DNA from 4 places in the Sorangium sp. So ce1153 genome. Region 1 is predicted to be linked to each of the others. Evidence: riboswitches for the same ligand, from Rfam matches in the RefSeq annotation. Region 1 holds a riboswitch; each other region holds the start of a gene.
The links. A riboswitch is a leader RNA that binds a small molecule or an ion and turns the genes downstream of it on or off. The one in region 1 is predicted to bind cobalamin.
Positions count from the first base shown of each region.

Region 2: it holds a riboswitch for cobalamin, as region 1 does, so the genes downstream of both, WME85_RS02265 (energy-coupling factor ABC transporter permease) here and WME85_RS16320 (TonB-dependent receptor) in region 1, are expected to answer to the same signal.
Region 3: it holds a riboswitch for cobalamin, as region 1 does, so the genes downstream of both, WME85_RS07350 (TonB-dependent receptor) here and WME85_RS16320 (TonB-dependent receptor) in region 1, are expected to answer to the same signal.
Region 4: it holds a riboswitch for cobalamin, as region 1 does, so the genes downstream of both, WME85_RS00780 (ribonucleoside-diphosphate reductase subunit alpha) here and WME85_RS16320 (TonB-dependent receptor) in region 1, are expected to answer to the same signal.

Region 1 is NZ_CP150361.1:4,558,083-4,565,582, reverse strand. Features, by position in the region: gene WME85_RS16335 (ABC transporter ATP-binding protein) at 1-656, opposite strand, end outside; gene WME85_RS16330 (FecCD family ABC transporter permease) at 649-1,710, opposite strand; gene WME85_RS16325 (hypothetical protein) at 1,742-3,025, opposite strand; gene WME85_RS16320 (TonB-dependent receptor) at 3,019-5,127, opposite strand; cobalamin riboswitch at 5,306-5,533, opposite strand; gene WME85_RS16315 (MbnP family copper-binding protein) at 5,972-6,874, shown strand; gene WME85_RS16310 (hypothetical protein) at 6,960-7,409, shown strand; gene WME85_RS16305 (MbnH family di-heme enzyme) at 7,406-7,500, shown strand, end outside.
Region 2 is NZ_CP150361.1:632,498-639,997, reverse strand. Features, by position in the region: gene WME85_RS02275 (arylsulfatase) at 1-139, opposite strand, end outside; gene WME85_RS02270 (enoyl-CoA hydratase/isomerase family protein) at 880-1,707, shown strand; cobalamin riboswitch at 3,033-3,238, shown strand; gene WME85_RS02265 (energy-coupling factor ABC transporter permease) at 3,371-4,048, shown strand; gene WME85_RS02260 (hypothetical protein) at 4,045-4,383, shown strand; gene WME85_RS02255 (CbiQ family ECF transporter T component) at 4,373-5,134, shown strand; gene WME85_RS02250 (energy-coupling factor ABC transporter ATP-binding protein) at 5,131-5,979, shown strand; gene WME85_RS02245 (CbiX/SirB N-terminal domain-containing protein) at 5,955-7,142, shown strand; gene WME85_RS02240 (CASTOR/POLLUX-related putative ion channel) at 7,169-7,500, opposite strand, start outside.
Region 3 is NZ_CP150361.1:2,055,804-2,063,303, reverse strand. Features, by position in the region: gene WME85_RS07350 (TonB-dependent receptor) at 1-1,769, opposite strand, end outside; cobalamin riboswitch at 2,006-2,212, opposite strand; gene typA (translational GTPase TypA) at 2,313-4,199, shown strand; gene WME85_RS07340 (hypothetical protein) at 4,280-4,852, shown strand; gene WME85_RS07335 (LysR family transcriptional regulator) at 4,865-5,782, opposite strand; gene WME85_RS07330 (haloacid dehalogenase type II) at 5,967-6,779, shown strand; gene WME85_RS07325 (hypothetical protein) at 7,406-7,500, opposite strand, start outside.
Region 4 is NZ_CP150361.1:215,636-223,135, reverse strand. Features, by position in the region: gene WME85_RS00800 (hypothetical protein) at 1-628, shown strand, start outside; gene WME85_RS00795 (PilZ domain-containing protein) at 882-1,295, shown strand; gene WME85_RS00790 (deoxyhypusine synthase family protein) at 1,459-2,496, shown strand; gene WME85_RS00785 (ribonucleotide-diphosphate reductase subunit beta) at 2,579-3,535, opposite strand; gene WME85_RS00780 (ribonucleoside-diphosphate reductase subunit alpha) at 3,595-6,093, opposite strand; cobalamin riboswitch at 6,352-6,559, opposite strand; gene WME85_RS00775 (cytochrome c-type biogenesis protein) at 6,656-7,180, opposite strand.

The sequences.
Region 1 (7,500 bases):
TGGCGGAGCCGGCCGCCCTCCATGAGCACCGCGGCGTCGGTCCAGTCGAGCGCCTCCGCCAGCGGGTGGAGCACCACGACGACGCAGTAGCCGTCGGCCGCGAGGCGCCGGAGCAGCGCGTAGAGGCGGAGGGCGTGCCCGACGTCGAGCGCAGCGGTGGGCTCGTCGAGCAGCAGGATCCTGGCCTCCGTCGCGATCGCCCGCGCGAGGAGCACGCGCTGCCGCTCGCCCTGCGACAGCGCGGTGAAGGGGCGGGAGGCGAGCGGCGCGGTGTTCGTCAGCCGCAACGCGCGATCGACCGCTTCTTCGGCGGCCGCGGTGGCGCGCACGCGCCCGACGTGGTGCGCGTACCGGCCCTGCGCGACGACGCTCGCGACAGCGAGCGGCGAGCGGAGCTCGGACTGCTGCGGGACGTACGCGGCGAGGCGCGCCCGCTCGTGCGCGTGGAGCTCGCGCGCGCGAAGTCCGTTCAGCCGGATGTCCCCGTCGAAGGGCACGACGCCGGCGAGCGCCTTGAGGAGGGAGGATTTGCCCGCCCCGTTCGGGCCGAGCACGGCGAGCACGCCGCCGAAGGGCGCCGTGAACGACACGTCGTCGACGACGACCCGCCCCCCGCGACGGACGCGCAGCCCGGACACACCGACGGCTTCAGGCACGCTCCGCCTCCCGCTGCGAGCGCGCCAACAGCACCAGGAAGGCCGGCGCGCCGATGAGCCCGGTGATGACGCCGAGCGGCACCTCCCCGCGCGCAGGCAACAGGCGCGCGACCAGATCGCACGAGGCGACGAAGACGGCGCCGCCCAGCGCCGCGACGGGGATCAGGCGCCGGTGGTCGACGCCGAGGAACGGCCTCAGCGCGTGCGGCACGAGCAGCCCCACGAAGGCGACGTTGCCCCCGAGCGCGACAGCGCCGGCCGTGAGCACCGCCATCCAGAGGATGCAGAAGCGGCGCACCAGGGGCACGTCCACGCCGAGCGACGCCGCTTCCTCCTCCCCGGAGAGGAGCAGGTCGAGGGGCTTCCCCCAGAACCACGCGGCGACGACGCCGGCGAGCACCAGCGGCGCGGCCAGGGCGACGTGCCTGGGGCTCGTGCCCGACAGGCCGCCGAGCGCGAAGGCGACGACGGCGCGGCCGAGCTCCCACCGCTCCTGCGCGAGGCTCGTGGCGAGGCTCCCGAGGCTGAAGAACAGCGAGGAGAGGAGGAACCCGACGAGGAGGAGGCTCAGGAGGTCTCCCGGCGCGCGCACGAGCACGAGCACGAGCCCCAGGCTGACCATCGCGCCGGCGAGACATCCGGCCGGGAGCACCATCTCCGGGGGCAGCCCGCGGATCCCGCGCTCGGCGACGACGAGCTCCACCACCAGGAGGGCGATCTTGCCGCCCAGCGCCGCGCCGGCGGTCGTGCCGAGCACCGACGGCTCGGCGAGCGGGTTCCGGAACAGGCCCTGCACCACGACGCCCCCGACCGCGAGCGCGGCGCCGACGAGGAGCGCCGCCCCGAGGCGCGCGGCGCGGAGCGTCAGCAGGGTCGCCCGGAGGCCCGCGTCGGAGAGGCTCGCCGTGCCGAGCGCGAGCGAGGCCGCGGCGACCGCCGCGAGCGCGGCGAGCAGGACGGCGTACGCGAGGAGCGCGCGGCCGCCCGGACGCGAGGCCGTCGGCGCTTCACGCGCGCTCGCGGCGCGCTCGGCGCCGATCCCTTGCATGGTCATCTCACCCGTCCTCCGCCGCTGGAGCGCCGCATCAGATTCCGCCGATCGATCGCGGCGGGAGCCCGATCTCGGTGTCGACGGTCACGTCCTCCAGCGGCTCGAGCGCGCCGTTCGCGGTCACCTTCCAGCGCCGGAGCTTGTTCTTCTCCGCGTCGCTCACCAGGCAGACATCGCCGCAACCGGGCGAGCAGTGCACGCCGCCGAGGACGAAGGGCTGCGTCGCCTCGCCGAGCGTTGCGACGTCGCCCGTGGTGATGTTCACGGAGAACACGGTGTCTCCGGGGGACGCGTTGCCTCCGTAGGTCTTCGCGAGGAGGACGTCCTCGGACGCGAAGGCGAGCGAGGGCTGGATCCCCGCGTCGAGCTTCCTGGCCACGCCGAGCCGCTCGAGCTCCCTGGGAGGGGTGGAGCGAGCGTCGTAGATCACGATGTCGCTCGTCGCCGGATCGAACTTCATCGCGTCCGCGTCGAAGCGGCTCGAGCAGGCGACGGCCAGCCGATCGCCCGAGGGCGACACGGCGACGCGTCCGCAGCTGTAGAGCCCCTGGATGTCGACCGTCCACGCGACGGCGTTCTGCTCCGGCGAGACGCCCACGAAGCGCCCCTCCCCCTCCCGCGAGAAGTCGGCCGCGAGCCGATCGAGCGACACGACCACGTCCTCGCCGACGCGCGTCATCCCCGACGGGCACGGGAGGAGACCCTCGTCCTCCTCCGGGAGCGCGATGCGCCCCTCGATGGTGTACTTCTTCGTGTCGAGGACGAGGAGATCGCCGCCCTCGTCGAAGGGCTCTGCGCCCGGGGCCGGATTGCTCCCGAAGCGCGACACGAAAGCGCGCTCCTCGCCCACCTCGATGTAGTCGTGAGGGTTGGACTCGAACCCCTGCCCGACAGGGAGCTGGGCGATGACCTCGGCGGTCTCGAGATCCATCCAGGTGAGCACGTTCGTGCCGTACCGGTCGATCAGGACGACGCGTCCGGACGGCGGCGCCGTCGCCGGGACGTCGACGTCGCCCGACAGCGCGAGGCTGAGCCCCGGCTTCGTCGCGCCGCTCGACACGAAGGAGGGCGAGAGCGTGGTTCCGTCGAGCTCCGAGATCGCGATGTTGGTCGACTGGTAATCGCTCGTCACGATCACGACGCCGCGCTCGCAGGCGCCCGGCGTGTCCGGACCGCCTCCACCGCCACCTCCGCGTCCGCCGCCACCTCCACCGTCACCGCCGACGTGAACACCGCCCGTCGACGGCGGCGGCGGATCCACGTTGCACCCGAGGAGCGGGATCGAGAGTGCGATCGCGCAATGAATGATCTTCACCATGTTGACTCCAGTGTGAAAAACACGCTCCGTCCCGGGAGCGGATACCCGACGACGTCCGTTCGCCGCGAGTCGAGGAGATCGGCGATGCGCGCTCTCCCCGCGAGGTGCCCCCGGAACCACCTCGCCTCTGCGTCGAGGTCGACCGTCGCTTGCTCCGCGATCACGCCGAGGCCGGCGGGGTCGGCGTACCGGCTCGACTGGTACACGGCCCGGAGCTCGCCGGAGGCGCCCGAGAACACGGTGTCTCCCGGGCGCTTCCATCCGGCGTGGAGGCGCGGGGCGACGACGAGGCGAGAGCGGAACGGAAGGACGTCGTTGGCGGTCATCCGGTCCGGGGTCGTGTCCCGCGGATCGAGGAGCGTCGCCGCGACCTCGGCGCGCAGGAACGGGGTGACCTCGATCCCCGTCAGGAGCTCCGCGCCGAGCACGCGGGCGCGGCCGACGTTGTACGGGGCCACGTAGCCCTGGCCGGCGCGCGCGTAGGCGATGAGCCCGGAGGCCGCGCGCCCGAACAGGAAGGCGTCGACGTAGGCGCCGCGCAGCACCGCGCCGCGCCGCGTCTGCGCCCGGATCCCGGCTTCGAGCGTGACGCCGGACTCCGGCTCGAGCCCCGCGTTGCCGTGGACGACGCCGGAGAGGCCGTACACCTCGCCGAGCGTCGGGACGCGGAGATAGCGGCCCACGGTCGCGAGCAGCCGGATCCTCTCGCTCCCGGCTTCCACGCCGAAGCGCCCTGCCGGCGCGAGGACATCGCAAGGGCGCTCGGGGTCCGCGCCGGTGGCGTGGCACTCCCCGCTCGCGAGGGCGTGCAGCGTGACGCTCTCCCCGAGGCGCGCTTCCGCGCTGACGGCGCCGCGCGCGAAAGAGCGCCGCGCGCGCGCGAGCGGGATGTCGTCCGGCTCGCGCGAGATGCCCTCGCGCGCGACCGAGAGCATGGGTCGCACCCGGAGGTGGTCGGAGAGGTCGAGGGTCGCCCCCAGCGTCTGCTCCAGGCGGCGGCCGCCGACGCGGAGCTCGCGCGTGAAGAGCGCGAGCTCGAGGAGCGGGTCATCGAACTCGGAGCGCGCCTCGATGAACGACGTGCGCGCCTCGAGCGTGTGCTGCGCCTCGGCGCCGAACGGGACCCGCGCCACGATGGACGAGAGCGCGCGCAGGGAGCCCCCGCGGGCCCTCCGGGACGGCAGGAGCGCGAGCCGCGGCACGCCCTGCTCGCGGTCGGTCGCGTTCGCGAGCACGTCGAGGGTCGCGCCGTGGCCGAGATCGACGCGCGCGAGCGCCCAGGCGTCGATCGTGCGCACGTCGGCGTTCCGCCGGCGCTGCACGGTGTCGTCGCTCGCGTCGAAGAGCGTCCCGCGATCGTCGACGAACGCATAACGGTTCGCCGCGGCCTCGGCGCTCACCCCGACGAGCGCGCTCACCGGGCCCGCGCTGGCGCCGGCGAACGCCCACCCGCGCCTGGCGCCGAACGAGCCTGCCATGGCGCCCACGCCGGCCGTCGCCCGGGAGGGCCGGCGCGGCTCGAAGAAGATCGCGCCGCCTGGCCCGAGGCGGTCGGCCTCGATGGGGGCGTTGCCGCGGTAGATCTCGATCCGCTCTACCAGCCAGAGGGGCACGAGCGAGAGATCCGCTGTCCCCGCGACATCGTCGTTCAGGCGGACGCCGGCAAGGTACACCGGCGTCTGCGCGGCGGTCGCGCCCCGGATCGCGGCGGTCGCCGGTCCGCCGAAGCCGCCCGACTCCGTCACCTGGACGCCCGGCTGCGTGCGGAGCACGTCCGCGGCTTCGAGCCCCGCGCCGGTGAGGCGGTCGCGGGTCAGCACCGATCCGGCAACGGATCTGTCCCTGGGCGGCGCGGGCGCGCGCACGCTATCCCCTTCGACGCGCACCTCCAGCGGGGCTGCGGCTGCGGCCGCGTTCAGCGGGGCTGCGGCTGCGGCCGCATTCAGCGGGGCTGCGGCTGCGGCCGCGTTGCCGCCGGCCTGCTCGCCGCCTGGGCTGCGCAGCTCTTCCGCGCGGGCGGCCCGCGGGCCCGCCACCGCGCTGCCGGCCGCGAACGCGAGCCAGCACGCTGCGCCGCCGCGCCGCCGCGGAGGTCGAGTCACACGATGAAGCCATGATCCCATTCGCGCCCGCCTGCCCGCGTCGACCCAGCACTGCTCGGGTGAGCTGAGAGCCGAAGCGAGGGAGCTGCGTGACGGGCCACGGCACCGCGCGAGAGCGAGGTGATCCAGAGCCTGCGCGCCTTCCCCTCGAAGGCTCAGGTCAGCGCGCGCCGGAGCACCGGCACGCGCACCTTCGGCAGGTCTTCGGACTCACGGGCGCTGCGGCCGTCGCCGGTCGCTCTCCTACTGATCACCGCTTCCCAGGCCGCTCGACTGCTTGGCCCAGTGCTTGATGGTGATGGTCGTTCCCGTTCACCGCTGCGGGGGCAGTCCCGGATTCTCACCGGGTTCCCTTTTCAGCTCGCCAGGCGATGGCCGGACGAGCACCGATGGCGGGGCGACTCGTTGCAGACTTCGCGCGGGGTGTCAACACCGAGGTGCCGGCTCCGCCCGGATGCCAGCGCGGCGCGGTCATCCAGCGCGTCCCAGATGGCCGGCCTCGACCGCGCAAGGCCAGGCGTGCCGACAAGGGCGTGCCTTTCTGTCTGGGATACCGAGATCAACGAGGGCGCTATCTCCAGGCGGCCCGGAGCCTCTCACGCGCTCCGAGGCGTCGCTTCCTCGAGGTGTCTCTCGGTGGCCATGTTGCCTGTGCATGCAACCCCGACAGCCATCTGTCTGAGCTGCCTCAGGTGCGTCTACACTGGCTTTTCATCGGCGCTTTTGGGACACATCTTCTCATGGATGCCGCCGGCGCCCCCCTGGAGGACGGCCGCGAGGTGCGACAAATTGATGCATCCCAGGAGAGCCAACTTTCGAGTAGGGTGTGATCCGCTCCGGCGCGGTGGTGACGACGCTGCGGCCTCGTAGCTTGAAAGGTTGTCCGATGGTTGTTTCGATGGCTCGTGTCACGTTCCTGGGCGTGGCCTGTCTCGCGGCGTTGAGCGGGTGCAGCGGGAGCGACGAGGACGTCGCCGTGAAGACGTTTGCGTTGAGCTTTGCCGCCAAGGTCGGCGAAAAGCCATTCTCCTGCGCGACCACATTCGATGGAGTCGGCACGACCCGATCGGCGGTAAAGCCGCTCGATTTCCGCATGTACATCCATGACGTCCGGCTCGTGCACGACGACGGTTCCGAGGAGCCGCTCTCGCTCGAGCAGGACGGCATCTGGCAGCGCGACAAGGTCGCGTTCCTCGACTTCGAGGACGGCACGGGCTCATGCGAGACCGGCAGCCCGGAGACAAGGACGGAGATCGTGGGAACCGCCCCGGCCGGCGACTACGCCGGTATCAGGTTCAACCTGGGTTTACCCCCGGAGATGAACCACCTGGACGCGGCGACAGCCCCGGCGCCCCTGAACATTCCCGGCATGTGGTGGTCGTGGAAGGGCGGCTACAAGTTCGTCCGCCTCGACCTCATCTCGACGATGAACCCGACGTACTTCTTTCACCTTGGAGGTACGAAATGCGAGGGTACCGTCAACGAAGGCTTTTCGTGCGCCGCCGACAACGTCGCCGATATACGCATCGACGGCGTCGACCCGGAGTCGAGCACCATCGTCTTCGACATCGCCAATTTCTATGCTGAGTCCGACCTCGACCACCAGGTCGACGGCATGACGGATCGCACCTCCGGCTGCATGTCCTTCGAGGGCGATCCCGAGTGCCCGCCTGTCTTCAAGGCGCTCGGGATGGGCTTCGATGGCGCGAGCCCGTCCGCTCCGCAAACCGCGTTCCGGGTGGAGTGAGATGTACCTTCATAGACCAGCGGCCAGTCTCCTCGCGCCGCTCTTGATCTGTGCGCTTGCCGGCTGCGGCTCCTCCGACGAGGACATGGACGAGCCGAGCGACGCGGAGGTCCTTCCGGGCGACCCTGGCTTCCAGCGCGATCCGGCGCTCAACGTGGACAACATCAGCGCTGCTGCGGAGACGCGCAGCCACAACATGGGGCTGAACTGCATGGGCTGCCACCAGCCCCATGGGCCTGGCAAGGGGCTCTTCACCGCTGCCGGGACGGTGTACGCGCCGTCGGGCACGCCGGTCCCAGGCGGAACGGTCGAGCTCCGCACAGACGCCCAAGGCGAAGGAGATCTCGTGCTCTCGCTCGCCGTCGACGGGAACGGGAACTTCTTCACGACCGAGTCGCTGCCCTTCCCGGACCAGGAGCTGTTCATCTTCCTGCGGGCACCGGCCGGAGGGGGGACCAACAGCATGCCATTTCCAACCATCTCCGGAGCTTGCAACCTGTGTCACAACGAGCAACGCCGCATTCTGCTGGAGTGACCCGCGCGAGCACGTCGGCGGCGCTCCTCGCGCTCGCGGTGGCGTCGTGTGCGGGCGAGACGGAAGCGATTCCGCCTGTCGACAGCTACGA
Region 2 (7,500 bases), 3.9 Mb from region 1:
CGGTCTGACCGGCGCTGCCGCCGCTGCCCGAGCTGTCGTCGCTCTCGCAGCCGATCGGGCCGAGCAGCGTGGCGAGCAACCAGGGCCCGCTCGCGAGCGCCGAACCAATCCATCGATGACGTTCGAAGAACCGCTTCATACATGTCTCCTTGGGAGTGCTGAAAGCAGCCGCATGAAGGAGTCGAACGTCGTCGGCGCGAGCGCCCGCCGTTATCCTGAAGGACGCCTCGGCTCGCGCGCTGGCGGAGCTCCGCCGGGCGCGCCTCGAGGAAGGGCGGACTCTGACGGTGATGAGCCGCGTGGCTCGGCCGTCACGACGAACGGCAGCGCGGCGCGTCGCCATGGACGCGGGCGCGCTGCCTCGCTCTGTTCTCCGCGCCGCAGCTCGCGCCGCGGCGCATGCGGCTAGCTACAGCAAGAACGCCAGGTGCTCGCTCGACAGCACGCCCCCGCGTGAGACCCGAACGTCCGCGCGGTAACGAGGAAAGTGAACATTCGTCCGTTATAACGGAAGTTCGGGCGTTATACAAGACGATTCGCCACCACAAAAGTTCGCGGCCCGAGTTCGTACCTGGTTGCACGGGACGCCTCGCCGGGTTGCCGAGCTGGAACGCCTGCTCACCGCGCCGCGCGGCATCTGCCGGGCTCACGTGTCCCTCGCTCCAGCGGCGCATCGGGGCTGATCGTTCTGGAATGATCATTCCAGAATGCGCCGCTGGGCGGGGACAGGTGGGCTCGAGCCTCGGGCCAGCCCCCGCCGCGCGGCCGACAGCGGCTCCTCGGGCCAGGCATGGCAGGCGCGAGCGGGCACGACATGGCGCCTTTCCCGGGGAACGGCGGGCGCTTCCCCCCGGCGCGGCGCGCTGCTAGCCACGGTCCATGACCGCTCAAGAACAGCAGCCGGGGGCGCCTGCGCGCGGTCCCCTCCAGTTCGTCGCCGTCGAGCGCACAGGCCACGTCGCCACCGTGACCATCCAGCGGCCCGACAAGCTCAACGCCCTGAACCCCGCCGTCCTCGGCGAGCTCACCGCGGCGTTCCACGAGCTCCTCGCGCCCGCCGAGGGCGACGAGGTCCGCGCGGCGGTGCTGACCGGCGCCGGCAAGGCGTTCGTCGCCGGCGCCGATATCGCCGAGATGGCGGCCATGAACAGCATCGCCGCGAAGCGGTTCGCCGACGCCGGCCACCGCCTCGCCGACCTCATCGAGACCGCCCCTTTCCCCGTGATCGCCGCCGTCAACGGCTTCGCGCTCGGCGGCGGCTGCGAGCTCGCCCTCGCCTGCGACTTCATCTACGCCGCGGAAGGCGCCAGGCTCGGCCAGCCCGAGGTGAACCTGGGCGTCATCCCGGGGTTCGGCGGGACCCAGCGATTGCTGCGCCGGGTCGGCGTCGGCCGCGCGCGCGAGCTCGTCTATTCAGGAGACATGATCACCGCCGAACAGGCGCTCGCCATCGGGCTCGTCAACGCCGTGTTCCCGGCGGCCGAGCTCCTCGCGCGCGCCCGCGAGACCGCCCTCAAGATCGCCTCGCGCGGGCCGCTCGCCGTCGCCGCCGCCAAGCGCGTCATCCTGCGCGGAGAGAGCCTCGACCTCGCCGCCGCCAACGAGCTGGAAGCCCAGGCGTTCGCCGCCCTCTTCGGCAGCGACGACCAGAAGCTCGGAATGAAAGCGTTCCTGGCGAAATCGAAGGCTGAGTTCACCGGGAAGTAACGAGCGGCCAACCAGAAGGTAACCAACCAGAAAGCAAAAGACCGCGTCTCATGCCGGAAGGGGGGACCCGACATGAGCGCGGCAGGTGAACCGCGCCTGAACATCGAACGTCCACCGCGGTGTGCAAGGAAAGACCGCATGCGTGCCGGGCTGGGGGGCTGCGCCGGCGCGCATGCGGTGAGCAGAGTGTGGCACCCGGAAGCGCGCTGTCGATCACAAAGTGCAAGGCATGCGCGCCAGTGAGCGGATTGCTCACGGCGTGAAGGCAACCAGGCGACGACGCGACGCGCACACCGGCGATATCCTGAAATGCACGTCCGAGCCGGGCATACTCATCCGCAGAGTTCAGCGTTCGCGCGATGAGCTCCTCGAATTCTGAGAAAAGAGAACACCAGCGCTCGCGCGCCGCGCGCCGGGCGCGGAACACCGACTTCCATAAGTAAAGGGCCCGGCCGAACCAAGCACGCTGGTGCGAAGGCCGCGCCGCACCGGCCACCGGGCGCACGAGCGGCAGCGCCTGGTGCGTGCCTCCGAGGAGGGCGCCGTCGCGCGCAGCGCCGTGCGCAGGGGACGTGTGAAGGATATGTAAATAGCGTTTACTACGGAAGCAGAGGATAGAACCTGACCAACCACTCTTGCCTGTGCGTCTGGGTCAATTTCTCGGCCTCCACCATTGCATTGATTGCATCGATAAGAGGGAGCTCAGCCTGGCCCAGCCTGTCTGCCGTCAGGCGGAACATCCGGCGGGCGGCGCGCAGGAAAGCTTCGGGTCGCTCGCTCGCAGCAACGCCAGGGAGTGAGCAACAAGGTGCTGGCACCTCCGGCGAGGGGCTCGGACGGCGCGCGGCGGGCTGGACGGTGGGAGTTCGCGCGGCCGGCGTACCGGCAGCGCGGCTCCGCCATGAGCCGCTTCGTCCGCCGTCGGCCGCTTCCGCCATGAGCCGCTTCGTCCGCCGTCGGCCGCTTCCGCCATGACCCGCTTCGTCCGCCGTCAGCCGCGCCCGCCGTGTGCCGCGGCGTCCGCCGTCGGCCGCATCCGCCATGAGCCGCGGCGTCCGCCGTCGGCCGCATCCGCCATGAGCCGCGGCGTCCGCCGTCGGCCGCATCCGCCGTGAGCCGCGTCGTCCGCCGTCGGCCGCATCCGCCGTGAGCCGCGTCGTCCGTCGTCAGCCGCGCCCGCCGTGCGCCGCACCTGCCGCAAAGAAGCGCGAGGGGAGCCCGCGGGAGCTCACCGGCGAGCGCGCGGCGCCGGGCCGGCGCCTCCGCAGCGGCCGGGACGCGACCTCCTTGACGCCGGGCGCGAAACGGGACTACCGAGCATCCACCTGACAATCCATTCCTCGGGTGCCCTCAGGGGCATAACAGGGAAGCCGGTGCGAAACCGGCGCGGTCCCGCCACCGTGAATGGGGAGCTGCATCCGAAGACCACTGGGCCTGCCCACGAGACCCGGGAAGGTGGACGCAGCGCCGGGAGCTGGAGCAGCTCCCTGAACCCATGAGCCGGGAGACCTACCCGAGTCCCACGAGGTGCAGCTTGCGCACGTCTTCGTGGCGTCCGGGTGCGGACTTCACCCGGAGCGCCCAAACCGGTCTTCCCGGCCGCCCTGTGTTCCCGTTTGCCGTGCTCCTGGCCACGCTGCTCGCGGCGCGGCCCGCGGCGGCGATGCACCTCGCGGAGGGCGTCCTGCCGCTCGGCTGGTGCGCGGTCTGGAACGCGCTCGCCCTGCCCTTCGTCGCCATCGCCCTCCACCTGCTCCGGCAGCGCACCCAGCGGGACGCCTTCTACAAGCCGTTCGTCGGCCTCGTCGCCGCCGCCGTCTTCGCGATCTCGTGCATGCCCGTGCCGGTGCCCACCGCAGGGACCTGCTCCCACCCGTGCGGCACCGGGCTCGCCGCGGTGCTCATCGGCCCCTGGATGACCGTCCTCGTCACCGTCGTGGCGCTCCTCATCCAGGCCCTCTTCCTCGCGCACGGCGGGCTCACGACGCTCGGCGCCGACGTCGCGTCCATGGGCATCGCGGGCGCCTTCACCGGATACTTCGTGTTCCGGCTCGCGCGGCGCTGCGGCGCGAACCTCTGGGTCGCGGGGTTCCTGGCCGGCGTCACGTCGGACTGGGCCACGTACGCGACGACGGCGCTCGAGCTCGCGCTCGGGCTCGCCGGCGAGGGCTCGGTGACCTCGATGTTCACGGGCGTCGCCGTCGCCTTCATCCCCACCCAGCTGCCGCTCGGCCTGCTCGAGGGCGCCATGACCGCCGGGGCGCTCGTCTTCCTGCGCGCCCGGCGACCCGACATCCTCGAGCGGCTCCGGGTCGTCCCGCTCGCCGCGGGGGCGTCGTGACGCGGCGGCCCGCGCCGCGCCGGCCCGCCGCGCTCGCGCGGCCCGCGCTCGCCGCCGCGCTGCCGCTCGCCGCGGCGGCCTGGCTCGCCGGGTGCGGCGGCGCTTCCTGGGACGGCGTCGACGAGGCCGTCGTCCGCCGCGTCGCCGAGGACGCCGGGCGCCACGACACGGGGCCGCTGTTCGCCGGGCTGGAGGGCGATCTCCTCCTCTTCGCGTTCCTCTGGGCAGGGCTCCTCGCCGGCTTCGCCATCGGCTACTACGCGCGCGTGCTCTTCGTGGAGCGCGCCGATCAGCCCGCCGGCAAGCCCGGCGGACAGGGCCTCCGTGCCGATTGACCCCCCGGCGCGGCGCCGCGAGCGCCTCCGCGACGTCGACCCCCGGCTGCGCCTCGGGGCCGCCGTGGCGGCGTGCTGCGTCGCCGCGGGCGCGCGCTCGCCCTGGACCCCGGCCGCGCTGCTCCTGCTCGCGTGCGCGGCCCTCCGGCTCCAGGGCATGACCGCCGGCGCGATCCTCCGCGCCTTCGCGCCCGCCGCGTGGATCGGCGGGGTCGCGGCGGCGCTCGCGCTCGCGCTCACCCCGGGGGAGCCGCTGCTCGCCGGCGCGGCGTTCCCGCTCGACGCCGTCACGCGCGAGGGAGCCCGCCGCGCCGCCACCCTCGGCGCCCGCGTCCTCGCGGCGGCCGCGGTGCTGCGGTGGCTCTCCCGCGCCGCCGCGCCCGCCGAGATCGAGGCGGCCCTCGCCGGCCTCGGCGCGCCCGCGGCCCTCGTCGAGCTGCTCGCGCTGGCGCGGCGCTTCGCCGGCGTGCTGCAGCGCGCGGCCGACAGCGCGTGGAGCGCCGCCGCGCTCCGTGGCGGGTTCTCGCGCCCGGGCGCCGCCGCGCGCTCGGCCGGCGCCGTCGCGGGCGTCGTGGCCCTGCGGACCCTGGAGCGCTCCGAGCACGTCGCCGTCGCGATGCAGCTCCGCGGCTACCAGGGCAAGCTCCCCGTCGCCGACGGCCGGGCGAGCGCGCCCGCCGCGAACCTCGCCTTCGCCGCCGCCGCCCTCGCGGCGCTGACGCTCTGCGTGGCCGCCGGAGGCGCAGGGTGAGCGCGATCGCGCCGCGCGCGCTGGCCATCGCGCTGCGCGCGCCGGCGATCGGCTACCGCGGCGGCGAGCCCGTGCTCCGCGACGTGCGCCTCGACGTCGCCGCGGGCGAGTCCGTGGCGGTGCTCGGCGGCAACGGCGCCGGCAAGACCGCGCTGCTCCGGACGCTCGTCGGCCTCCTCCCCGCGCCCGGCGGCGGGGTCGAGATCGCCGGGCGGCGCGTCGGCTCGCCGTCGGACGCCGTCGCCGCGGGCGCCGCGCTCGTGCTCCAGGACCCGGACGACCAGCTGCTCGGCGCGACGCTCCTCGACGACGTCCTCTTCGGCCCGAGGAACCTCGGCCTGCCCGCGCCCGAGGCGCGGCGCCGCGCCGAGGCGGCGCTCTCGGCCGTGCAGATCGCGCACCTGGCCGACCGGGCGATCGAGGCGCTGAGCTTCGGCGAGCGCAAGCGCGCGTGCATCGCGGGGATGCTCGCGATGCAGCCGCGCGTGCTGCTCCTCGACGAGCCGACGGCGGGGCTCGACCCCGAGGGCGAGCTCGCCCTGTGCCGGACGCTGCGCGCGCTCGCGGAGCAGCAGGGGACCACGCTGGTCACCGCGACCCACGCGGTGGATCTCGTGCCGCTCTTCGCCACGCGCGCGGTCCTGCTCGGCGACGGGCAGGTCCTCGCGGACGGGCCGCCGCGGGAGGTGTTCGCGCGAGGGGAGCTCCTCGCGCGGGCGCGGATGCGGCGGCCGTGGGTCGCGGAGCTCTGGAGCCGGATGACCCCGGCGCACCCGCGGGGCCTCGCAGGCCTCCCGCTCACCCTGGAGGAGGCGCTCGCATGCATGACACCGGTCTCCTGCTGATCGGCCACGGCAGCCGCGACGCCGCGTCGAACGCCGAGTTCGAGGCGCTCGTGGCCGACTACCGCGCGGCGCGGCCCGAGGTCGTCGTGCAGCACGGCTACATCGAGCTGGCGACGCCGTACCTCGCCGACGCGCTCGCGACGCTCGCCGCGCGGGTGTCCCGGGTGGCGGTCGTGCCGCTCTTCCTCTTTTCGGCGGGGCACGTGAAGAACGACATCCCGCTGGCGCTCGAGCAGGCCCGCGCGGCCCACCCGGGCGTGCGCTTCTCCGCGGCGCGGCACCTCGGCGTACACCCGGCGCTCGCGGAGCTCGCGTTCGAGCGCGCCGCGTCCGTGCTGCCGGAAGAGCCGGCGGCGCGGGCCCGGACCGCGCTCGTCGTCGTCGGCCGCGGGGCCAGCGACCCGGACGCGAACGGCGATTTCTGCAAGATGGCGCGCCTCATCGGCGAGGGCCGGGGGCTCCAGCTGGTCGAGCCGACGTTCATCGGCATCACCCGGCCGTCGGTCGAGGAGACGCTGGAGCGCGTCGCGCGCCACCGGCCCGAGCGCGTCGTGGTCGTGCCCTACTTCCTGTTCGCCGGGCGGCTGATGACCAAGCTCGCCGAGCAGGTCGATCGCTTCTCGGCGACGTACCCGTGGATCCGCGCGTCGCTCGCGCCGCACCTCGGCCGGTCGAGCGCGCTCGAAGGGCTCATCGACGAGCGGGCGCGCCAGGCGCTCGCCGGCGAGGCGCCGCTCCCCTGCGACACGTGCATGTACCGGACGGCGCTGCCGGGGCTCGCGCGGGAGGTCGGCGGGCTCAAGGCGATGCTCTACAGCGTGCGCCACACGCTCACGCACACGCAGGCGTCGAACCACCCGCACGCGCACCGCTCGCTGCGCAAGCACGTGCTCGTCTGCGGCAACGCCGACTGCGTGGACCGCGGCAGCCTGGCGCTGCTCGAGTCGCTGCGCCGCCGCGTGAAGCAGGCCGGGCAGCAGCAGCAGATCCGCGTGACGAAGACCTCGTGCATGGGGCGCTGCGGCGAGGGGCCGACGGTCGCGGTCTACCCGGACGGGGTCTGGTACCGCGGCGTCCGCGAGGAGGACGCGAAGGACCTCGTGGAAGAGCACCTGCTCGGGGACCGGCTGGTGGCGCGGCTCGTGGACGACATCATGCAATGAGGCGCGGCTCCCTGGAGATGCGCGGGCTACTGCTCGGCCAGGACGATGATCCGGTCGCCCCGGTCGAGCGTCAGCTTCGCGCGCTTCCTCGGGTTCACCTTCACGCCGTAGGCCTGCGACGCGTCGTCGGCCTGCGCCGCGAGGCGGACGCCGACAGCTACCTCGCCGCGGCGCCGCGCCGCCTCGACGACGGTGGCGAAGGTCACCGGACGACCGAGGCGCACGTAGTCGCCCGCGGGCTTCAGGTAGAGCTCGGACCCCTCCGGATCGAAGAGATCCTCGAAGACCGCGGCGAGATCCCGGTTCTCGGAGATCTGCGCGAGCATCATGCTGACGAGCTTGTCGCTCACGATGAAGT
Region 3 (7,500 bases), 2.5 Mb from region 1:
GCCGCGCTCAGCGTCAGGCCGCGGAGCGGCGTGGCCCTCGCGCCGACCTCGTAGCCCGTCGCGGGGGTGATGAGCGTCGCCGCCCCCTCGCGCAGCACCACGCCCTGGGCGTCGTTCGAGTGGAAGCCCCGCCCGTAGTGGGCGAAGAGATCGAGCGCCGCCACGGGCGAGACGATCGCCGTGAGCTTCGGGAAGAGCTGCATCTGCCCCCGGAAGCCGCTCGACCTGTTCCCTGTCGCGCCCAGGTCCTCGCGCCGGTCGTCCACGTTGACGTCGATCCACTGCCCGCGCACCCCGGCCACGAAGCGGAGCCAGCGCCGGATCCGGGCGTCCTCCTCGATGAAGACGCCGATCTGGCCCTCGTCGACGTGGGCCCTGCCGCGCTCCTCGAGCCGCTCGCGCGCCTCGTCGTGGTGGAGGGACTTGTCGATCGCGTCGGCGCGGATCTGCGCGCCGAGCGACGTCGTGAGCTTCACCCCGCGGTGCTCGAGCTGCTTGCGGAGCCGGAGCTCGGCGCCTCCGACGATGCGGTCGTCGTTCTGCTCGATCTGATCGCCGTGGACCGGGTCCTCGCTGAAGAACGTGAAGTTCGAGTACAGCGTGAGGCGGTAGCGGACGAGGTAGGCCAGCGCGCTCAGTTCGGCGTCCCGCCACGCGGTCGAGTACGCGAGGGACGCCATGTGCCGCTGGGTGGCCCCGCCCTCGGTCGGGTCGACCGAGCCGAAGTGATCGATGCACGGCTGTCCGTAGGCGGACGGCGGCGGGTTCAGCTGGCCCTGCTCGCCCTCGCCGCACACGGCGCGCGCGGGGATCTGGCCGGAGCCGTGCCAGGTCGATCCGTAGGACATCCACGTCATCTGGATCTTCCCGGTGGGGCTCAGGTCGTGCGTCGCCCTCAGGTACACGTTGAAGCGCTTGAGCCGCTCCGGGCTGAGGAAGGGCCCGTCGTTCCGGTAGACCTCCGCCGCGGCGACCGCGCGCCAGGCGTCGCCGAGATCCGGCGAGGCGACCACGAGGCCGCGCACGATCCCGTACTGCCCGAGGCTGAGCTGCGCGTGGCTCTCGTCGAGCTTCTCGGCGAAGCGGAAGTTCACGGCGCCCGCGGTGCCGAAGTCGCCGATGCTCGCGTAATAAGGCCCCTTGTAGCCGTCGAGCCCGGTCACGAGCTCCGGGATCACGAAGTAGAGATCGGTGAAGCCGTGCCCGTGGCCGTGGCTGACCATGTTGACGGGCACGCCGTCGACGAAGAAGGCGACGTCGGTCCCGTGGTCCGCGTCGAAGCCGCGGAGGAAGTACTGGTTGGCCTTGCCGCCGCCGGCGTGCTGCACGGCGAAGAGCCCCGGGACCGCCTCGACGATGTCGCCCGGCCGGAGCCTCGGCCTGAGCTCGAGCTCGCGATGCCCGATCGAGACGCGCGAGGCGGCCTCGCTCGCCGGCTTCTCCGCCTGGATCGTGACCTCGATCGCGCCGCCGTCGGCGCTCGCCCCCGCGCCGTCCGCGAGCGCCTTCGCGCCGCCGCCGTCCGCGAGCGCCCCCGCGCTGCCGTCCACGGGCGCCTCCACGCCGCCCGCGACCACCGTGCCGGAGGCGCGCTGCGAGGTGTCCTCCTTGCGCTCGGACGGGGCAGCTCCCGGTGCGGCGGCCGGCACCTCCGGCGCCTCGACCTCGGCGCGCGCGAGCCGCGCGACGGTCAGCGAGATCGATAGTGCGGCGAGCAGGTGGCGTGAGAGGCGGTGTCCGTTGCGCTTCGTGATCGTCTCGCGCGGCATGCGCGTCCTCCTTGTGCTGGCATCGCGCAGAGCGGCTCAAGGCCGCTCGCGCCGAGCGCCGCGCGGAGGGATGGCTGTCCAGCGGCGGCGATGCCCTGGACCGACCTCTCGCCCCCGCGGGCTACCGGGAGGCAGCGAGGGGGCGGGTCGGACTCCGGGACGCGCGCAGACGCTGCGACGGCACGGACCTCACCGCCTCCCTCGAGGCTCCCAGGTCGAACCGGCGCCAGATGTCTCCCCGTCGCCGGGCGCTGGCAGGTCTTCGGGCTTGCGAGCTTCTCGGCCTGGCCGACTTCCTACTGTCCACCGCTTCCCAGCCCTCTCGGGCCAGTGCTCGTCGTGGAGGTCGTTCTCGCTTACCGCTGCGGGGCAGCCCCGGATTCTCACCGGGTTCCCTATTGAGCCTGGGCAAGGGCCCAGGCACCAGCACGGCGCGCACCCTATGGCGGCGCTCGATCGCCTGTCAACCGTCGTCCCGTCGAGCCCGGCGCCAGCGAGCGGCTGCCGCGAGATCGGCGGCCGGACGTTCGACCTCTGGCGAGGATGGGCTCGCTCCTCCGTGGGTCGCGTGCTACACGGCCGCCGCCGTATATGCCGCGTAATGATCTCCGCAACATCGCCATCGTCGCCCACGTCGACCACGGGAAGACGACGCTCGTCGATCACATGCTCCGCCAGTCGGGCGCCTTCCGAGAGAACGAGGTCGTGGCCGAGCGGGTCATGGACTCGAACGACCTCGAGCGCGAGCGCGGCATCACCATCCTCGCGAAGAACACCAGCATCCGGTACCGCGGGGTCAAGATCAACATCGTCGACACGCCCGGCCACTCCGACTTCGGCGGCGAGGTCGAGCGCACGCTGATGATGGCCGACGGGGCGCTGCTCCTCGTCGACGCCGCCGAGGGCCCGCTGCCGCAGACGCGCTTCGTGCTCTCGAAGTGCCTCCAGCGCGGCTTCCCGGTCATCGTCGTCATCAACAAGATCGACCGCAGCGACGCGCGCGCCCACGAGGTGCTCTCCGAGGTGTTCGACCTCTTCTGCGACCTCGAGGCGAGCGACCCGCAGCAGGACTTCGCGACGCTCTACGCCGTCGCGAAGCTCGGCCAGGCGAAGCGCGAGCTCGAGCACGAGGCCACGAACCTGGAGCCGCTCTTCGAGACCATCCTCGAGCGGGTCCCGGCGCCCTCGGGCGACCCGGACGGGCCGCTCCAGGTCATCGTCTGCAACACGACGCACGACGACTACGTGGGCCGGCTCGCCGTCGGCCGCGTGGTCCGCGGCACGGCCCGGTCCGGCGCCGACGTCGCGCTCCTCGGCGAGGACGGGCAGTCGCGCGGCTACGTGAAGATGCTCTACGCCTACGAGGGGCTGAAGCGGGTCGCGGTCGAGAGCGCCGTCGCGGGCGAGGTGGTCGCGATCGCCGGGCTCGAGTCGGTCACGATCGGCGACACGATCGCGGATCCGGCGCATCCCGAGGCGCTGCCGCGGATCGTGGTCGAGGAGCCGACGATCAAGATGAAGATCGGCGTGAACACGTCGACGTTCGCCGGCAAGAGCAAGCAGTCGAAGTACCTGACGAGCCGCCACCTGAAGGAGCGGCTCGAGCGCGAGGCGATGAAGAACCTCGCGATCCGGGTCGAGCCGACCGAGGTGCCGGACACCTTCGTGGTGCTCGGGCGCGGCGAGCTCCAGCTCGCGATCCTGGTCGAGACGATGCGGCGCGAGGGGTACGAGATGCAGCTCTCGAACCCCGAGGTGGTGACGCGCGAGATCAACGGCGAGGTGATGGAGCCGGTCGAGCTCGTGGTCGTGGACGTGCCGGACACCTACGTCGGCATCGTCACCGAGCGGCTCAGCGGCCGGCGCGGCCGGATGGTGAAGATGACGAACCCCGGCTTCGGGCGCGCCCGCCTCGAGTTCCGGGTGCCGTCGCGCGGGCTCATCGGCTTCCGCGGCGAGTTCCTGACGGCGACGCGCGGCACGGGCCTGCTCAACACGATGTTCGACGGCTGGGCGCCCTGGGGCGGCCCGATGATGCGCCGCCCGACCGGGGCCATCGTCGCCGACCGCGCCGGCGTGGCGACCCCGTACGCGCTGCACCACCTGCAGCCGCGCGGGATGTTCTTCATCGTCCCCGGCGTCGAGGTCTACGAGGGGATGATCATCGGCGAGCACAACCGGCCGAACGACACCGACGTCAACGTGATCAAGGAGAAGAAGCTCTCCAACGTGCGCAACCACGGCAAGGACGAGAACGTCCTCCTGGCCAGCCCGCGGCTGCTCACGATCGAGACGGCGATGGAGTGGATCGACGGCGACGAGCTCGTCGAGGTCACGCCCGACGCGGTGCGCGTCCGCAAGAAGGTGCTCGCGTGCAACCGCCGCGAGCGCCGCGAGGACGCGATCGAGCAGTCGCAGGCCGTGGAGTGAGTCGCGGGCGCGCGCGGGCGCGCACGGGCTCGACGGGGGCGCGCGCCCCTGCCCTGCCCGCCCCGGTGTAGTATCGCCGCATGAGAACGACGCTGGTTTCAGCGGGCCTGGCCTCGCTCGTGGCGCTCGCGGGGGCGAGCGCCTGCGGCGGGAACGTCGTCGTCGACGGGTCGCCCGGGAGCACCGAGGGCTCCGGGGGCGCGGGCGTCACGTCGAGCGCGGGCGCGGGCGCGGCGCCAGGCGCGAGCGTGGGCCCGCAGACGTCGAGCGCGAGCGGCGCGCCAGACGTGAGCGCGGGCCCGCAGTCGTCGAGCGCGAGCGGCGCGGACCCGATCGACGCGCAGATGGCCTCGTGCGGCGCCTTCTGCGCGCTCTTCGACCGAGCGTGCCCGGAGAACGGCTGTCGCGAGGCCTGCGCGGAGCTGCTCACGGCGCCGCGCCCCTGCAACGCGCTGACCGCGCCGTACTTCGACTGCATGAGCACCGGCATCCAGATCGCGTCGACGACGTCCTGCCAGCAGATCGCGCGGTGGCTCGACCCGCTCTTCGAGTGCCTGGGCTCCAGCGCGTCCGCGTGCGAGACGCCGTTCAGGGAGGTCTGCACCGAGGCCTTCGAGGAGCACCGGGCGTGTCAGCTCAACGGCGGCCCGTAGCGGGCGCGCGCGTCACCTGATCCCCCGAGTTGGCGCGTCGGGCAGCAGGGCGCGCCGCAGCGACGCGAGGGCGTCGGCGATGAACGCGACGAGCGCCTTCACGCGCGGCACCGCGCGCGCTTCCCGGTGCACCCCGAGCCACAGCGCGCGCTCGGGCGGCGGCGAGGGCGGCGCGAGGAGGCGCAGGCCCGCCGTCGCGTCGCCCAGGTAGCGCGGCAGGCAGACGAGCCCGACCCCGGCGGCGCCCATGGTCGCCTGGGCCTCGCGGCCGTTGGTGCGGGCGGCCACGCGGGCCTGCGCGGCGACGGCGCGCAGCCACGGCAGATCGGCGACGGCGGGCGGCTCGTCGCTGCTCATCGTGACGAGGGCGTGGCCCTCGCACTGCCGGCCGAAGTCCGGCGGGCCGCGCTCGGCGAGGTAGGCCTCCGACGCGTAGAGGCCGAACCCGATGCGGGCGACCTCGCGCTGGAAGACCTCGTGGTGCTCGAACGCCGCGGGGCGAAGGGCGATGTCGGCTTCTCGACGCGGCAGGCTCAGCCAGCGCGCGTCGGCGACGAGATCGACGGAGATGGCGGGGTGACGCGCGAGGAACGGGGCGAGCAGGGGCCCGAGGACGCGGACGGCGAGCCACTCGGACGCGGTGACGCGCAGGTGTCCTTTCAGGCCGGCGTCGCGCCCTGCGACGGCGAGCTCGGCGGCGAGCGCGCCCTGCTCCATGCGCTCGGCGTGCCCGAGCACGCCCTCGCCGGCGGCCGAGAGCGCGAACCCGGACGGCGAGCGCAGGAAGAGCTTCGCCCCGAGGCGCCGCTCGAACGCCTCGATGCGCCGCCCGACCGTCGGCTGCGTGACCTTCAGCGCGCGCGCGGCGGCGGAGAGGTTGCCGTGCCGCGCGACGGCGAGGAAGTAGCGCAGGTCGTCCCAGTCGAGCATGGCTCCGGCGCGCGGGGCGCTGCTGCTGGAGCGCGCTCCGCGCCATGCGAGGGTGCATGGCGAGTATACGGCGATGGCGGATCCCCGGGCAACGGGGGAGCGTGCACGCTCTGCGGCGATGTCGCGCGCTCGTGCGCCTGCGCGCTCGTGCATTCCACGTCGGACCACCTGCTCGAGGAAAAGCATGCTTTCGAATCGCCGTGAGTTTCTCGACCTCGTCGCCGGGACCGCCGCGACAGGCCTCCTCGGCTCGGCCCCGCTGGCCATGACCGCCTCGTGCGCTGCGGAGCGCGGGCCGGCGCCGCCGCGGCCTGCAGCGCGCCGGAGGATCAGGGCAGTCGCCTTCGACGCCTTTGCCGTCCTCGATCCGCGGCCGATCACCGCGCTCGCGGAGGAGCTCTCGCCGGGCAAGGGCGCGCTGCTGAGCGACGCCTGGCGCGCCCGTCAATTCGAGTACACGTGGCTCCGGGTGGCCTCTGGCGAGTACGCCGATTTCTGGCGCGTGACGGGCGACGCGCTGGTGTTCGCCGAGAGGCTGCTGAAGCTCGATCTCGGGGAGGCAAAGCGCTCGCGGCTCCTCGGGGCGTATCTCGATCTCAGGGCGTGGCCGGACGCGGCGCCGGCGCTGAGGTCGTTGAAGGACGCGGGTATCCGGCTCTCGTTCCTGTCCAACTTCACGCCCAGGATGCTCGGCGCCGCGATCGAGAGCGCCGGCCTGGGAGGCCTGCTCGAGCACGCGCTCAGCACCGACCGGGCGAGGACGTACAAGCCGGATCCGCGCGCGTATCGGATGGCGCTCGACGCGTTCCACCTCGAGCGCGACGAGATCGTGTTCGTCCCGTTCGCCGGCTGGGACGCGGCGGGCGCCAGGTGGTTCGGCTATCCGACGTTCTGGGTCAACCGCCTCGGGCTGCCGGCCGAGGAGCTCGGCGTGACCGCGGATGCCGCGGGAGCGAGCCTAACCGATCTGGTCGAGTTCGCGACGGCGGGGGCGTGAGCGGCCGGACGCGCCAGGGCGGGATGACGTCGAGAGCGCGGTGCTCGGACAAGGACGAGAAGGGGTCGAAGCGCCAAGGCGCCAGGAGAGAGAAAGAGAGAAAAGAAGGGATGAACCGCCAAGACGCCAAGGACGTCAAGAGAGAAGAAGAGATGCCCTGGAGAGAAAAGAAGAGATGAACCGTCAGACGCCCTGTGACGATTCATGAGCGATTGCCTGTGGAGGCGGCTACCTGCGGGGCTTCGGGGCGCCGCGGAGAGTGCACCGCCGGGTGCCAGCGACCCACGGGGTCAGCCCCACGGGCGCCAGCGTGAGAAAAAAGAGCCCTCGGGCCGAATGGGACCCTCGGCCCGAGGGGGGTGCGCGTTCATGGCAGACCGCCCGGCGACTTTACCTGCGATAGCCCGCTCACTACTACTCGCTCCCGCCAGACGGCTATACCAACGATGCGGGCGAGATCGCCAGACCGAAATGCACCGCATCTGCTCTTCTTGTGCGCGTCAGGTCATTGTGGCATGACGTCTGGAATTCTCGAAAGCTCGCTCGAGGGCGCCCGTGCGAGACATCCAGGCACGACCCCGGAAGGCTCGGCGCCCGCCCCCCGGCGGACGCGACGGCGACGCGCGCTAACAGCCGGGCACGTTGACGTCGACGTCGAGCAGCACGTCCGCGGCGATGGTCGTCTCCACGTCGGGGCGACCGCTCACGCGGGCCTCGCTCG
Region 4 (7,500 bases), 4.3 Mb from region 1:
GGAGCCGAACTTCAGCGACGACCACGACGGCGACGGCCTCATCAACGCGCTCGATCCCGACAGCGACGGCGACGGGCTCTTCGACGGGACCGAGCTCGGGCGGGACTGCAACGACGCGGCGACCGACCAGGCAGCGGGGACCTGCATCCCGGATGCAGACCCCCAGACGACCACGAACCCGCTCGATCCGGACTCGGACGACGGCGGCGTGAACGACGGCGACGAGGACGCGAACCACAACGGCGCCATCGACGACGGCGAGACCGATCCGAACGACGGTGAGGACGACCGGCCCACCCCGCCGACGTGCACGCAGGACAGCGACTGCGGCGACGCCACGAGCGGCCAGATCTGCGTCGAGGGGGCCTGCGTCGACGGCTGCCGCGGCGCGAACGGCAACGGCTGCTCGTCGGACCAGGTGTGCAGCTCGACCGACAGCACGCCGGGCACCTGCGGGCCCGAGCAGCCCCTGGAGAACGACCCGACCGGCATCTTCGCCGAGGGCAACGGCCTCTGCGCGGCGCGGCCGCTGCCCGCGAACAGCGGCCGGGGCGCGGCTGCGCTCCTGCCCCTGCTCGCCACCCTCGCTGGCCTCGTCCTGCGCCGGCGGCGCCGGGCGGGCAGCTAGCCGAGCGAGCTAGCGGACCGAGCGAGACGAAGACCGAGGGCCCACGGCCGCGCGTCCCCCGCCTGAGCTGGCGGGGCGACGCCCCCACCGGCGGCCGTGGGCGCCCTCGACGACCCTGACATCCCCCCGACACCCCGCCTCCCTCGCTCCCTCTGCGGCCCCTCGACGGCCTCCACGGGGCGGAGCACCCTGTGTAGGTTTCTTGCCCACCTGTAGTGGTCCTCCGTAGCGTACCGCTCCGAGGAGAACCACCATGGAGTTGCTGATCGCCAGCGAGCGTCGCGCCACGCGCCGCGCCGCGATCGTGGAGTGCCAGGCCGTGTGCGAGAGGGGCTTCCGGCTGCTCGGGACTCGCGCGATCGACCTGTCCATCGAGGGGATGCTCGTGCTGACGAGCGCCCGCCCGCTCACGGGCGAGCCGGTGATCGTCTCGTTCCGGATCCCGGACACGGACGTGTGGATCGACGCGACGGCGACCATCGCGCGCACGGTGCACGGCCGGCGCGAGGGCGACCCGGGCCGGGCGGTGGGCCTGCGCTTCGATCCGCTCGACGGCGCGACGATCCGGCGCATGCGCGCGGCGCTCGAGCGCTTCCCGCCGACGTATCCGTACCGCGCGCCGCGCGTCGATTACGCGGCCACGGCCGCGATGATCGCGCTCAGCTGATCTCGCCCCCTCCCGGCCTCGCGCTTCGTGCTAGGCTTCCCACGAAGCCACCTGACGCTGCAATGGCGGCCCGGCCTGCGCCGGTCCGTAGCGCGTCCCTGGTGGTCCTGCGCGACCCGAGACCACCGGGACGACCTTCGTGGTCGCCGAGGCTCGGTGAAACATGGCTGGGACGAAGTGGGCGTCCACGACGCTGCCCCTCCTCACGTTCGTTCTCCGCAACTACAAGAATTTCAATGCCCGCGCGACGCGCGACGCGCTCCTCGCTTACTGGGAGCACATCGAGCGCGGGGGGAAGATGTTCTGGGCCGTGGCCGGGGCGATGTCCTCGGCCCAGCTCGGCATCACGCTGGCGCCGGCCATCCGCGCCGGCCTGATCCACGGCATGTCGGTGACCGGCGCCAACCTGGAAGAGTCGCTGTTTCGCCTCGTGGCGCACGACGGATACCGCGACTTCCCCGACTACCGTTATTTCACCAAGGAGGACGACACGAGGATCCTCGAGAACCGGATGCGGCGCGTGACCGACACGAGCATCCCCGAGGACGAGGCTTTCCGCGCGGTGGAGAAGCACATCGTCCCGATGTGGGAGCGGGCGACGGCGAGCGGCGAGCGCCGCTTCTGGCACGAGTACTTCTATGAGCTCGTCCTGGCGGTGGAGCCCGCGCTCCACCGCGGCCCGCCCGAGGAGTGCTGGTTGCTCGCCGCCGCGGAGGCCGGGCTGCCGCTGGTGGTCCCGGGCCACGAGGACTCGACCTTCGGCAACATCTTCGCGTCCTACGTGAGGCGGGGCGAGTGCAACGCGAGCATCGTGAAGTCGGGTATCGAGTACATGGCCGGGCTGTACGACCAGTACCGCGCGCTCAGCGCGGGCGCGGGCGTGGGGTTCTTCCAGATCGGCGGGGGCATCGCGGGGGACTTCCCCATCTGCGTGGTGCCGTCGCTCAAGTACGATCTCGACGAGCCGGCCCGGCCCTGGGCCTACTTCTGCCAGATCTCCGATTCGACGACGTCCTACGGCTCGTACTCCGGCGCCACGCCCAACGAGAAGATCACCTGGGACAAGCTGACCGCGGACACGCCGATGTTCGTGATCGAGTCGGACGCCACCATCGTGGCGCCGCTCCTGCTCGGAGCGCTGCTCGAGTGCAAGCGCCACCCGGACGAGGCCCGGGCCATCATCGAGGCGCGCGGCGCGTGAGCGCCGGCGGGCTTCCGCGCCCGTGAGTCAGCCTCTGCGGCGCGGTCGCCCGGGCGTGAACCTCGCTCTGTTCCGTCCGACATCAGAACACCCCGTCGAGGACGACCTCGCCGGAGACGCCGACCTGATAGGCCGACACGCGGCGCTCGAAGAAATTCGTGACCTCCTGGACGTCTTGCAGCTCCATGAAGGGGAACGGGTTCTTCGCGCCATAGCGCCTCGGGATGCCGAGCGTGGCGAGCCGCTGGTCCGCGCAGAACTCGAGGTAGCAGCGCACGTCGCGCGCCGACAGACCGGCGACCCCGGCGCCGAGGAGATCCTCCGCGAACTGGGCCTCGCAGTCGATCGCCTCGTCCATCATGCCGATGATCGACCGCGAGAGCCCGGCGTCGAAGAGCTCGGGCTCCTCGCGCCGGACCGTGCTCACGACCTCGAAGGCGAAGCGCATGTGCGCGCTCTCGTCGCGGAAGACCCAGCTCGTGCCCGCGGCGAGCCCGTGGAGCAGGCCGCGCGAGCGCAGGAAGTACACGTACGCGAACGCGCCGAAGAAGAAGAGCCCCTCGACGCACGCGGCGAAGCAGACGAGGTTCAGGAGGAACTGTCGCCTCTCGGAGCGCGACTCCAGTCGATTCAACGACTGGACGGAGTCGATCCAGCGCATGCAGAAATCGGCCTTCTTCCGGATCGAGGGGATGCTCTCGACGGCGGCGAAGGCGCGGTGGCGGTCCTCCGGATCGGGGATGTACGTGTCGAGGAGCGTCAGATAGAACTGGACGTGGAGCGCCTCTTCGTAGAGCTGCCGCGACAGGTACATCCGCGCCTCCGGGGCGTTGATGTGCCTGTACAGGTTGAGCACGAGGTTGTTCGCCACGATCGAATCCCCCGTGGCGAAGAACGCGACGAGGCGCTGCACGAGGTGGCGCTCCGCGCCGGTCATCCTCCTCAGGTCGCCCACGTCCGTGGAGAAATCGACCTCCTCCACGGTCCACGTGTTCCTGATGGCGGCGCGGTACATCTCGAAGAAGGCCGGATAGGCCATCGGGCGCAGCGTGAGGCAATGACCCGGATCGAGCAGGCGCGCGGGGCGGCTCACGCGGCTCACTGGCAGGCCTCGCACGCTTCGGGGTTCTCGAGCGCGCACGCCACGTCCGCGGCCGCCTTCGCCCCCGCGGGCGCCGGCGCCGCCGTCCACCCGCCGCCTTCGCGGGGGCCGGCGTCGCCCGCGGGGGTCCGGTCCGGGGTCGCATCCACGGTGGCCTTGGCGATGCGCGTCGCGGGGCGCGACCGGAGGTAATAGGTCGTCTTGAGCCCCTTCTTCCACGCGTGGAAATACATGCTCGAGAGCTGACCGATGGTGGGGTTCTCGACGAAGAGGTTGAGCGACTGGCTCTGATCGATGAAGGCGCCGCGCTCCGCGGCCATGTCGATGAGCGAGCGCATCGGGATCTCCCACGCGGTCCGGTACACGGCGCGGACCTCCTCCGGCAGCTCGTCGAGCCCCTGGACCGAGCCCTCCGCGAGCTTGAGCCGGGCGCGCACCGCGTCGTTCCAGGCGCCGAGCCGCTTGAGCTCCGCGACGAGGTAGCGGTTCATCTGCAGGAAGTCGCCCGAGAGCGTCTCGCGCTTGAACAGGTTCGACACCTGCGGCTCGATGCACTCGTAGCAGCCTGCGATGGACGCGATCGTGGCGGTCGGCGCGATCGCGACGAGCAGCGAGTTCCGCAGCCCTCCGGCGCGGACGCGCGCGCGGAGCGCCTCCCAGCGCGCCGTGTCCTCCGGCACCACGCCCCACGCGTCGAACTGGAGCTCGCCGCGCGCGGCGCGCGTCTCGTCGAACGCCGGGTGGCGCCCCTTCTCGGCGGCGAGGTCCGCGGACGTCGAGAGCGCGTGGTAATACACCTCCTCGGAGATCCGCCGCGAGAGCTCCCGCGCGGCCTCGGCGTCGAAGGGCAGGCGCATCTGGAAGAACACGTCTTGCAGGCCCATGAGCCCGAGCCCCACCGGCCGCCAGCGGAGGTTCGAGCGCCTCGTGGAATCGATGGGGTAGTAGTTGAGGTCGATGACGCGATCGAGCTGGCGGACCGCCGTCCGCACCGTGCGCGCGAGCTTGTCGAAATCGAACAGGATCGTGCCGGCAGCGCTTTTCCCTGTGTGGCGCGCGAGGTTGATCGAGCCCAGGTTGCAGACGGCCGCCTCGTCCTTCGAGGTCACCTCGACGATCTCGGTGCAGAGGTTCGAGAGGTGCACGGTCCGGCCCGGCAACGCCGTCTGGTTGCAGGCGCGGTTCGCCTTGTCCTTGAACGTCATCCAGCCGTTGCCGGTCTGCGCGAGCGTCCGCATCATCCGCGCGTAGAGCTCGCGCGCCTTCATCGTCTTCTTCGCGAGTCCCGCCTCCTCGGCCTGGGCATAACGGCGCTCGAACTCGTCGCCGTGGAGATCGGGGAGGTCGCGCACCTCCTTGGGGTCGAACAGGCTCCATTCGCCGTCCGCCTCGACCCGCTTCATGAACAGGTCCGGGACCCAGTTCGCGAGGTTCAGGTTGTGCGTGCGCGCGGCCTCGTCGCCCGTGCTGTCGCGCAGCGCGAGGAACTCCTCGACGTCGGCGTGCCACGGCTCGAGGTAGACGCAGCAGGCGCCCTTGCGCTTGCCGCCCTGGTTCACGGCCGCGACCGACGCGTCGAGCGTCTTGAGCCACGGCACGATGCCGCTGGAATGCCCGTTGGTGCTCTCGATGAGCGAGCCGCGCGACCGCACGCGGTGGTAGGCGAGCCCGATGCCACCCGAAAACTTCGAGAGCATCGCGACATCGGTGTAGCGCTGGTAAATGGTCTCGAGGTGGTCCTCGGGCGAGTCGAGCAGGAAGCAGCTCGAGAGCTGCTCGTGGCTCGTCCCGGCGTTGAACATCGTGGGCGAGCTCGGGAGGTAATCGAGCGACGAGAACAGGTGATAGAGCTCGACGGCCTGCGCCGCCGTCTCGGACAGCGCGCAGGCGATTCGGAGGAAGAACTGCTGCGGCGACTCGAGGACGAGGCGCGTCTCGGGGTGCTTGAGGAGGTAGCGATCGTAGAGGGTGCGCAGGCCGAAGTACTCGAGCTCGTGGTCCCGCCCCGGCTCGATCGCGTCGTTCAGCTTGCGGGCGTTCTGCGCGACGAAGCCGTGGAGCCGCTCGTTGATGAGGCCGAGCCGCCGCCCGGCGGCGACGGACTGGGAGAAGGCGTGGATCTCCTGGTTGCGGACCTCCTTGTCGATATAGGTGGCGAGCAGGCGCGCCGCGAGCTTCGCGTACTGCGGCTCCTCGGCGATGAGCGACGCCGCCGTCTGGATGGAGAGCTGGTCGAGCTCGCGCGTGGTCGCGCCGTCGTAGAGGCCGCTGATGGTCTTGGTGGCGACGCGGAGCGCGTCCACGTCGGCCAGGGCCGCGCAAGAGCGGCTCACCGCCCGGACGATCTTGTTGACGTCGACAGGCTCGCTCGACCCGTTGCGCTTCTTCACCCGCATCGTCGTGTGCGGGAGCGCCTCCTCCGCGCCTCCGCTCCTCGCGCTCCGCTGCCGCAACGGCGCCGCGCCGTTGCTCGTCGTCCCTGTGTCGCTCAGCATGGCAATCCTCCTCGTCGAGCTTCGTTCGGAGCGGTACCGGACCGCTCGCGTCGAGACCGCGAGAGCGAAGAGGCCAGCCGATGTGCGCGAGCGCGCGAGGCTCTCCAGGAGAGCCCTTCGGACCGACCGCTCGCCCCCGCGGGCGAAAGGAAGACAACGCGGGAGGGGGTCGGAACCGGGACAAGCGCAAGAGTCTGCGCCAGCTCGGACCTACCGCCCTCCCACGAGGCTTCCAGGTCAAACCGGCGCGGGATGTCTCCCCGACGCTGGATGTTGGCAGGTCTTCGGGCTCGCGAGCGCTCCGGCTCTCGCCGGCTTCCTACGGTCCACCGCTTCCCAGCCCGAGGGCCAGTGCTCGTCGTGGAGATCGTTCTCGCTTACCGCTGCGGGGCAGCCCCGGATTCACACCGGGTTCCCTTTTGAGCCCCGGGCCGAAGCCCGAGGCACCAACATGAGCCACTACATATTGCGGTGCGGGAGTCCGGTCAAGCGAGATGTTGGGGTGCCGGGCGAGCGGAGCGACAACCGCGCCCTGGCGCGATCACGATAAGGAGGGATGCGGTCATGCGTCGCGCTCCCGGAGCTCGTCGTCGAGGCGCTCATCGTACTCGTCGCGAGCTGCCGCCGGGAGGGCGACGCTGGACGGAGCTGGCTGCGCGTCGCTGCGCCTCCACGAGCGCAGCAGGGCGAAGATACCGAGGAAGGCCACCGCGATGCCGAGCATCAAGCCCAGGGCGACCTTGCCGAGGACGCCGGACGAAGGCGCCGCACGGAGGCGGTCGCCATAGCGCGCGACGAGGTCCTGCTCGATGACGTCGGCCGCCTCCCCCCGACGGAGACGCGCGCGGATCTCGCGACGAAGATCGCGCGCCACCTCCGATTCGTGGACATCGAGCGTCTGATCCCAGCAACAAGGCGCGAGCAGACGCGCTGCGAGCGCCCTCTCGCCGGGCGCCGGGGTCGAGTCGACGAGCTCGGCCGCGGCCTCGCTGGGCGTCGCGGGCTCGGCCCTGCCGCTGATACTGAGCGCCACGCCAGCGACGGCGGCGGCCAGCGCCGCCGCGCGGCGCCAGCGCGAGCTCCGCATCGATCGGACACGCAGGGGCGAGCTCACCTCGCGCGCGCCGTGAAGGGAACGGGGCGCGTCATTCGCAGACCCGCCGTGCGCTCTCTGGATCATGGCGAAACAGGCTAGCGCCGCCGGCCGCCAAGGCCCTGCGACACGATGTCGCGCTCGTCGTCACGCGGCCATGTGCGCGCCGAATGAAGGGTTACGGCTGCATTGTTCGACGAGGTGCGACACCGTGACGCATTGCCCGGCCTCCCCCGCTCCACTTGATGTCGCGCGCATGCCGCAGGAGGCCACCTGATGTCGCGCGCATGCCGCACGAGGTCCTCTCCTCCTCG